Regions from separate parts of the Aeribacillus sp. FSL K6-1121 genome, predicted to be linked through region 2. Evidence: predicted binding sites of a transcription regulator. Region 2 holds the regulator's gene; each other region holds the start of a gene.
What was found. The regulator Rex, encoded in region 2, represses fermentation and respiration genes when NADH is low (regulators of the CRP and FNR family bind a similar motif). The targets are predictions, from matches to a motif close to TTGTGAAATATTTCACAA.

Region 1 (3,281 bases), 640 kb from region 2:
TGACTCTTTGTTCAATTCTGCCCCTTGGACAACAATTAGAGGACGAATAGAATATGCAGGCTTAGGGGAGAAAAAAGACTTTAAACCTTCTGTTAAAGGAAAAATAGCCTTGGTGAAGCGCGGGGAAATCACGTTTGCCGAAAAAGCGAAAAATGCAAAATCAGCCGGAGCCCAAGCGTTGATTATTTACAACAATATGAAAGGGAGATTTACCGGCAATTTAGAAGAAAAAATTGACCTTCCTGTTGTGTCCATCTCAAAGGAAGATGGCGAATGGCTGCGCAAACTATTGAACGAAAAATCGTTCATAAAAACAATCATTCGGACAGAACAAGATCGCCTCGCACCCTTTTCATCAAAAGGACCGGTAACAGTCACATGGGAAGTGAAGCCCGATCTTGTCGCGCCTGGTGTAGGCATTGACAGCACAATACCTAAAGGGTATATGGCTCTTCAAGGAACAAGCATGGCTGCTCCGCATATAGCAGGCGCAGCGGCATTGATCAAACAAAAGCATCCAGATTGGTTACCGGAACAAATAAAAGCAGCTATGATGAATACTGCTAAACCGCTTTATAATCAAAATGGAAGGCTGTACAAGGTGTTTGAGCAGGGGGCGGGAAGAATCGATATTTTATCAGCTGTTCAGACAAGAGCTCTCATTTATCCGGCATCTCTATCATTCGGTCAATTTCACAAAAATATCGGCAGGAAAAAGAAAGAGATCACGTTAACTCTTGAAAATCTCTCCGATCAAGAAAAAACGTTTGTTTTTTCTAAACCGCATTATCAAAAAGGGGTTCAATGGCAGCTCCCTATTTCCGTAAAGGTTCCTGCTAACGGGAAAAGAGAAGTATCCGTCTCGATTGATGTTGCACCGAAATCATTGAGGGAAGGATTGTATGACGGGACTCTTCTTGTGACGGGCGGCAGCCAGACAATCCGCCTTCCATATTTATTCGTTGTTGGCGAACAGAGTTATCCAAAAATCATGGGATTTGAATTTGGTCTTGCCGATCAAGGGAATATGTACCATTATGAACTTTATTTGCCGCAAGGGGCGGATGAATTCGGGATTGCCTTGTATGATCCGGATACTTTAACATTCAAAGGGTTTTTAGACTGGCAAAGAAATATCCCGGGAGGTTTGTTGAAAAGAGATATTTCCGGGCAATTTAAGGACATTCCAAACGGCGTTTACAAAGCGCTTATTTTTGCAAAAAAAGACGGGGAAGAAAGCAGCTATGAAACGACAATCATTTTAGATAAAAAAATATTAAAAAGTCAATAGAAACAGCAAATATATTTGTGAACAAATTGTGATATTCTTAACAAATAGCTCAACTTTTGAAGTGAAACAGATTGACATTGAATGGTGCCTATTGTATGCTAAACGGGGTGGGATGATAAGGTTTTCAACAGCCTTTTGATATAATAAAAAATAAGGTAATTTTATATTGTGAGGACATACCCAATGCGGCAAAAAGAGCACCATCCGCTCCGAGCATACGCTTTAATGACCGCCATTCTTTCCTATTTGGCAGGATCAGTGCTCGTTGGGGTTTTTGCAGGAAGATGGCTTGATCGACAGTTGCATACAGAACCCGTTTTTTTGATCATTGGTCTTCTAATTGGACTGGCTGCGGGAATAGTTGCGATGCTGAGATTAGTCCAACATTTTTTTCAGGAGAATGAACGGTAACTATGGATCGTATTGAAAAATTGTTTGTGCGCAGCAAAAAATATTTGCTGTTTTTGCTTGCCATCTATGTGTTAGCATGGGGGTTTACTCCTTATCAAGATATTTTCCTCGGTCTTGCCCTTGGTACAAGCTTTAGCCTCTATAATTTATGGATACTAGTGCGTAAATCAAAGCAAATACAGCAAGCAATTGAAGAAGGCCGTACAGCACGTTCGCTTGGAACGGTTTCAAGGATGGCAGCCGCAGGATTGGCGGTATTAATCGCACTCAAATTCCCTGAACATTTCCATTTAATTAGCGTGGTTATTGGTTTAATGACAATATATATTGTCATTATGATAGATTCTATTCTATACATTTGCGGACAAGCTTGGGAAGAGAGGTGAATTTTGTTGGGTCACGAAGCGCCGATAGTAAAATTATTAGGGCTTGAATTTAATTTGTCCAATATTTTGATGATACTTGTTTCTAGCGCAATTGTATTTATCATCGCCGTATTGTCGACCCGCTCTTTGGCAATGAAGCCAACGGGCATGCAAAACTTTTTGGAATGGGTCATGGATTTTGTGAAAAACATTATTAACAGCACGATGGACTGGCAGACAGGCGGCCGATTCCTTACATTAGGAATGACGCTCATCATGTACATTTTTGTTTCCAATATGCTTGGTCTACCATTCGCTATCGTTGTTGACCATGAACTTTGGTGGAAATCGCCTACGGCTGATCCTACTATAACGCTGACACTGGCCATTTTAGTCGTCGGTTTATCGCATTATTACGGGATTAAATTAAAGGGCTTTTCCGCCTATGGAAGCGACTTTTTCAAGCCACTGCCGTTTTTGTTCCCGCTTAAAATTATTGAAGAGTTTGCAAACACGTTGACGCTTGGTCTTCGTCTTTACGGTAACATCTATGCTGGGGAAATTTTGCTAGGTCTGCTTGTCAGCTTGGCAACTAGCGGAGCATTTGGCTTCCTCGGGGCAATTATTCCGATGATGGCGTGGCAGGCATTCAGTATTTTTGTAGGTGCAATCCAAGCTTTTATCTTTACAATGTTGACAATGGTTTATATGGCGCATAAAGTTAGCCATGACCATTAAAAATAAATGACTTCATCATTATGTTTGTGTAAAAAATTATCTTTAAACAAATAAAGGAGGACTTTATTCATGAATTTATTAGCAGCTGCAATTGCAATTGGTTTAGCGGCACTTGGTGCTGGTATTGGTAACGGACTTATCGTATCTCGTACAGTAGAAGGTATTGCACGTCAACCTGAGGCGCGCGGTATGCTTCAAACAACTATGTTTATCGGGGTTGCGTTGGTTGAGGCGATTCCGATTATCGCGGTTGTTATTGCATTTATGGCTTTTGGTGCATAATTCAAAAATTTCAAAAGAGCCTTGCCCAGATTGGTGTTGGAAAAAGGCTTTTTAGAAGTGCATGCAATCAATTTGCGTGAAGTCCGAATCGAAAGGACAGCAAGTGAAAAAGAGGAAATGGCGAAGTTTTTTAAGCATCTTCGCCATTCCTTTATGTTGTGAATGGTAAAAGAGTCCCAATATAGCCGGTAGTT
Region 2 (3,281 bases):
ACAATGATGAATACAATCGTAGTCATCATTCAAACAATTTATCATGATGAGATTGAAAACATGATGAAGCAAATGGAACAAATACAAATCATTATTGGAGGCAGCTAAGATTATGAATTTTCATCCCGTTTCCATGGGACTCTTCTATTTTATCATGGGAGTTCTATTTACATATTTAGCAATTCATCATGCTGAAAATGGTATGTGGACAGCTACAAATATGATTTTAATGATTTTAGCCACGTTTGATTTTGCTGTTTCCATCCGCATGTTCACTTTCTCATATAAAATTCGGAAAGCAAAAAACAACCGATGAGGTGTAATGATATTATCCCTCTTGTGTAGACAGTAGGAAAAAAGCCTATACTGTCTTCACAAGAGGGATATGTTTATAACAGCCCATCGGTTTTACTTTTGATCTGATTCTTTTATTTGAGAAGACTGTGCTTTTTTGTAAGCAAATCTTGAAACAATGATACTTATTTCATACAAAATGAATAGCGGAATCGTGACCATTAAATGCGACACAATTTCAGGCGGCGTAATAATCGCTGCGATAACAAGCAATACAAAATACGCATATTTTCTAACCTTTGCCAAAAACGCCGGATTGATGATCCCGAGTCTTGTTAAAAACATAATGACAACGGGAAGCTGAAACAACAGTCCGAAAGGCAATGTTAACTGCAGCAGGAAACGAAAGTATTCATTTATTCCTATCATTTGTTGAATGTTTAAATCATTGGAAAGCCGCCCCATAAAATCGATGACAAAAGGAAACAAAATAAAATAAGAGAAGCTTATTCCTAAAAGAAATAAAGCAACCGACAACGGTATATAGCTTAATGTGACCCGCCTTTCTTTTTCATACAGTCCTGGGCTGATAAACGCCCAAAGCTGGTACAATAAAACAGGGAAAGTTAGAATTAAAGCAATAATAAATGTAATCTGCATATAAACGATCAATGGATCTGCAGGACGAAAAGCATTTAAGGCGAATTGCTTTGCTTCATCAGTTTGCTGTAAAAAAACAATAATTGGCTTCGCTATGAAAAAGCCAGTAATCATAGCAACGAAAAAGAAAACGACTACAATAATCAGCCGTTTTCTAAGCTCCGCTATATGCTCCAACACGGACATTTTTTTTTCGCTCATCATTATTCATCCATTCTTCTTGCTATTCATTTTTCTTGTTTTCTTCATCATCGTCTGCTAAGCCCTTCGTGGCACTTTTAAACTCCTTTAATGATTCTCCTATAGCTTTTCCAAGCTCAGGAAGTTTTTTCGGCCCGAAAACAAGCAGAGCTGCAAATACAATCAACAGCAAGCTTCCAATTCCAATTGTTGGCATTTAATATCGCTCCTTCAATCTTCATTCGAATAATGTTTTAAAAAATATGCAAGAGCCTGAAGTTCAACAGATAGATCGATATGATGAATCCGAATTTTATCCGGAACATTTAAGCGAGCCGGCGTAAAATTTAAAATGCCTTTTATGCCTTTTTCCACTAACCGATCCGTTATTCCTTGAGCGGCAGTTGCCGGGACCGTTAATATCGCAACAGGCACATCATCAGGCAATTCACTTTCTAGCTGATCCAAATGATAAATTGGAACTCCACCAATTTTCATTCCTACTTTTCGTTTATTAATGTCAAATGCAATAACAATTTGTGTGTTGTTATTTTTTGTAAAATTGTAATTTAAAAAAGCTGTTCCCAAATTTCCGACTCCAATGAGGGCAACTTTGGTCAACTCATCTTGGTCAAGCGTCTTTCTAAAAAATGATAACAAATAATTGACATTATATCCATAACCTTTTTTGCCCAGCGCTCCGAAATATGAAAAGTCCCTTCTAATTGTCGCAGAATCTACTTTGACTGCTTCACTCAGTTCTTGAGAGGAAACACGTTGTTTTCCCGAGGCATGTAAATTTTGCAAAAACCGATAATATAGAGGTAATCTTTTTGCAGTTGCTTGCGGTATCTTAGATTGATCTTGATTCAATGCTCATCCCTCGCAATCCAAAACAACCTGACTAATTTTGTTTTTAACTATGTTTTCTAGCAAGCGGCTGCTCGCCTGTATGAAACAATATCAGACTGATAACGCTTCCATCCTGATCTTCTTCTCCGTCTACATTTCTTTTTATTTGTTTTTTCTCCAAACTCTCCTTATATAAAAACTATACACTATTTTTTTATTCGTGTCTTTTGAACGATTGTTACAATTTCTTGTCCTTTTGTTCATCAGGTCAGTTGCCTGCAGTCAAATATATAGGCTACACTTATTCTAGCAAAGATTGAGGTGAACTATGGATGATTTTATTGCAGTTAAACAAAATCACAAAATATTATGGTGCTGACCTTATTTTATCGAATATTAAGCTGGAAATCCAAACAGGAGATAAAATCGCCGTTGTAGGCCGCAATGGAGCCGGAAAATCAACATTATTGAAAATCATTGCCGGTGAAATGCCCTTTGATTCTGGTGAAATTGTGAAGCCAAAAGATTTAACAATCGGCTATCTGGCACAAAACACAGGATTAGAATCAACTAAGTCGATATGGGATGAAATGCTAACCGTTTTTGAAGAGCTGCGGAACATCGAAGCTGAGCTGCGAAATATTGAACAAAAAATGGCAGCTATCTCCTCAGCTGGAGATTCTCATGCTTTGCAAAGCTTAATGAAGGAATATGATTCACTCCAACATTTATATAAAGAAAATGGCGGATATCAATATGAGGCGGATATCCGTTCTGTGCTGCATGGATTAGGGTTTGCTGATTACGACTATTCAACTAAAATTTCGGTTTTGAGCGGAGGACAAAAAACCCGGTTAGCACTCGGAAAGCTCCTGTTGAAAAAACCGGATCTGCTCATACTCGACGAGCCGACAAACCATCTCGACATGGAAACATTAAACTGGCTCGAACAATATTTACAGCATTATAATGGAGCGGTTCTAATTGTTTCCCATGACCGGTATTTTTTAGATCGCGTTGTCAACACTGTTTATGAAATATCACGAACAGTTTGTACGAAGTATGTTGGGAATTACAGCGCTTATTTAAAACAAAAAGCGGAAGCGTACGAAAGGGAATTAAAACAATTTGAAAAACAGCAAGAAGAAATCGCGCGGATGAAAGATTTTATTCAACGAAACTTAGCAAGAGCATCGACAACGAAACGTGCGCAAAGCAGAAGGAAAATGCTTGAGAAAATGGAAATACTGGACAGACCCGCTGGGGACGAGAAGTCAGCCAGCTTTTCCTTCGAA
Region 3 (3,281 bases), 1.6 Mb from region 2:
TTTTCTTCATCCTTTTCTTTAAAATGGCAAACATATGGTATGCAAACAACCCATATCCGACAGCCATCAATTGAAGCCCTGCTGATAACAACCGGTCATTTGCCGTTATAAAACTGATGAAAGTTAACACAAGACCGCTTATATAAAAAATGTAGACATATCGGGCCGTGTTCATTGAAAAATGATGCGCCAATGAAAACATCGGAACCATTTTGTAAGAAAATCCGAAGATAAGAAGTGTAAACCAGCCGGAAAATCCCAGCAATATATGTGCTTTGAAAATCAAATCATGATCGATTAATTGTCTGCCGCTCCAAAAATGATAGGCAAGCGTCAATCCGAGCCCGATCGTTAAGAGCAAACAAATGAGGGCAGTACCAACAAATAAAGTGATGACCGTTCTTTTCTTCTGTTTTTTTAATGTCATGAACATCTGCCATAAAAACATTACAATCCCGCAAGTAAGAAGCAAGCCTGAAAATATAGCCATTTGAATATTAAAGGCCAGGCTGATGCTAAAAGATAGTATTCCTAATGACGTGACGACCATTTGGATAAAAGCAAATGATTCATTCCATATCGGGGTTAAAAACACGACTGGAACAAGCTGATACATGGCCCCCATGGCTGTCATTAAAGCAAAGCCAATCACTAATAAATGGACAGCTGACAATACGACAGGAAGGCGCATTTCTCCGGTTGAAAGCTGACGAGTTGACAGAAATAAAAGAATTTGAGAAAGGAAAAACGCCAGCAAGCCAAAAATAATAAACGAAAAAGGGATTCGAATATTCGTTTCATAAGTATGATTAGCCGTCATCATCGTCATCCTTCTTTTCAATCGTTATTTCATAGCTTCCATCACTGCGCTTTTGCGTTTGATAGGTATAACCGAGATCGTCAAGCTGTTCAAATAAAAACATCGGGCGGCGGTCATTAATAATTTTCAACGCTTCTCCTTTTTTTAATTTTGCTAATGCCGTTAAAGTCCGCATCATCGGTTGTGGGGGCTCTAAGCCGCGATTATCCAGTATCATTTTTTCATTCCTCCGTTTTAACAAAGGTAATTTTCCAATGTTTATCCTCTATTTTTTCCGCTTGATAAGAAAACCCTTTTTTCTTCATGATAGGAAAAAGCGGAACAGGTTTAAACGGAGCGTGTAAAATAAATACATCTCCTTGTGCAAGAGGCTGAATGGCCGCCATGATTTTTTGAAACGGCTCTAATTTCTTCTTTAAATCTTCGCGAACATCTAATTCAACAGTTTTTCCCATCCATATTCTCCTTTCCATCTTTTTTATCAATGTTCATCATAGTAAAAACAATTCCCGCAATTTGTGATTTGCTTCACTTCATCGGCATCACTTTTGAAAAGTTTATGAATAATTGATTCGTGATGCCGTATTGGCATATATCCTTCCAATTGAGGGAAGGGAAGATGTTGCAACATCAATTGAACTGCTTGTTAGAAAATGTTTCAGTTTTCAATGAAAGATCGGTACCATTTCGCTAAGGATATTGTTTTGCTTGAAATAGAAAGGAGAGTGTGTGTTTTTAAAGCGGAAACAGCTGATGGCATGTAGGGAAATTTATTTCTTTGTTAATATGGTCAGCGGCCATTGTGCGAAAAATACGTCTAACCCGGACAAAGCGCTATTGCAAAAAGATCATTCTAACATTGAAAGTATGTCATTGACATCAAAAAGATGGTTGCCTGAAAAGTGTGCTAGAAGAAAAAAGCGGGGCGTAAACCAAGTTAATGCCATTCTCGAAAACGATTGAGAAGTTGTTCATCTATTTAGGTAGCTGGTATTTTTTCATCTTATTGTAAAGTGTAACTTGTGAAATCCCTAATTCTCAGGAAGCTTTGGATTTGTTGCCGGCGGTTTTCTTTAATGATTTTTCTATCAGTTGTTTTTCGATAGTATCTTTTTTTCAATCAACTTTGAGTTTTTTCGAGTCTGGACGGATTCTCGACAGGTGACCCGAAATGGAAAAAGCTAAGAAGATCCTGTTGATGGATGAACGGTTTTCTAATATAATAACCATTCTTTCCATCAAGTCGCCAAGCATTGGTACATTGTCCATAATGAAAACTGCTGATTCTATTATGAAAGCCTCCGTTTGCCGAAATCGTAAAATATTTTTTGTGTATCTATTTTGCTTTCTCAATTCATTATATAGAGCCCCATCATGTTAGCCATAAAAAAATGATAAATTGGCAAAATGTATTCCAAATAGGTTTCTTTTTCAGAAAATTTTTTTTACAATTAATTTAACCTTTTATGATCATTCGAATTTATGTGACAGAGATCTCATTCTATTGTTTATCTTGTCTGTAACATATGAAGAATGAATGTATAAGGAGAGGAAGATGTTGCGAGATCAATTAACCGCCCTTTATTGAATTTGCGCATTTCGGTGACAGACCGATGGAATTTTCGTTGTGTATTCTGTATGTTGAAATGGAAGGAAGACAGTATTCTTTTATGAAACGGGAATAACTAATGACGTTTCAAGAAATATATCGTTTGGTCAGCCCCTTTACGTTTAGGCATTCGAAAAATTCGTCTGACCGGGGGGAAACCGCTCCTCCGAAAGGACATTGATGTACTAATATCGATGTTAAAAAATATTCAAGATCTTCAAGACGTTTCATTGACCATTAACGGATATTTTTAATATCATATGCCAAGCGTTTAAAAAAAGCGGGCATGAACCGGATCAATGTCAGTTTAGATGCTTTAAATAACGAAATTTTTTCTAAAATGAACGGAGGTAAAGCAAAGTCTGAGGAAATTGTTAGAGGAATTGAAGAAGCGGTTGCACAAGGTCTGGCCGTAAAGGTGAACATGGTTGTAAAAGGAATAAATGAGAGTGAAATTTTACCGATGGCTCGTTTTTTTGAAGAAAAAGGAATGACGATCCGCTTCATCGAATATATGGATGTCGAAACCTTAAACGGTTGGAAAATGGACGAAGTTTTGACGAGCAAAGAAGTTCATGATATGATTCACCAAGAAATACCTCTTAAACCAGTTCAGTCAACGTTTTTGGTGAGGTTCCTAAAAGGTATCGATACCGAGGTACGGATGTGGAAGGCGGTTTTATTTCTTCCTTATCAGGAGCTTTTTGTTATGATTGCACGCGAATGCGCCTATCAGCTGACGGTAAAAAGTATACATGCTATTTGCCTCAAACGGCGTTGATTTATTAGTTAAAATGCGAAAGGGAGCAAGCGGTGAAGAAATATTGGATGAGATCACCCGTGTTTGGCAGG

Region 1: a site for Rex is predicted at 1,318-1,335, ahead of NSQ61_RS16890 (AtpZ/AtpI family protein). Genes of this name have one in related genera too.
Region 3: a site for Rex is predicted at 1,337-1,354, ahead of NSQ61_RS05865 (DUF2249 domain-containing protein). Genes of this name have one in related genera too.

What each region holds. Positions count from the first base shown of each region.
Region 1 covers NZ_JBBOPS010000001.1:3,453,960-3,457,240, forward strand. The annotation lists gene NSQ61_RS16885 (S8 family serine peptidase) at 1-1,291, shown strand, start outside; gene NSQ61_RS16890 (AtpZ/AtpI family protein) at 1,475-1,702, shown strand; gene NSQ61_RS16895 (ATP synthase subunit I) at 1,705-2,088, shown strand; gene atpB (F0F1 ATP synthase subunit A) at 2,095-2,805, shown strand; gene atpE (F0F1 ATP synthase subunit C) at 2,875-3,087, shown strand.
Region 2 covers NZ_JBBOPS010000001.1:2,809,894-2,813,174, forward strand. The annotation lists gene NSQ61_RS13595 (CPBP family intramembrane glutamic endopeptidase) at 1-108, shown strand, start outside; gene NSQ61_RS13600 (YdiK family protein) at 113-316, shown strand; gene tatC (twin-arginine translocase subunit TatC) at 409-1,155, opposite strand; gene NSQ61_RS13610 (twin-arginine translocase TatA/TatE family subunit) at 1,178-1,351, opposite strand; gene NSQ61_RS13615 (redox-sensing transcriptional repressor Rex) at 1,366-2,007, opposite strand; gene NSQ61_RS13620 (ABC-F family ATP-binding cassette domain-containing protein) at 2,319-3,281, shown strand, end outside.
Region 3 covers NZ_JBBOPS010000001.1:1,163,353-1,166,633, forward strand. The annotation lists gene NSQ61_RS05855 (hypothetical protein) at 1-823, opposite strand, end outside; gene NSQ61_RS05860 (DUF2249 domain-containing protein) at 810-1,037, opposite strand; gene NSQ61_RS05865 (DUF2249 domain-containing protein) at 1,042-1,275, opposite strand; partial or broken gene NSQ61_RS20220 (helix-turn-helix domain-containing protein) at 1,796-1,924, opposite strand; partial or broken gene moaA (GTP 3',8-cyclase MoaA) at 2,390-3,281, shown strand, end outside.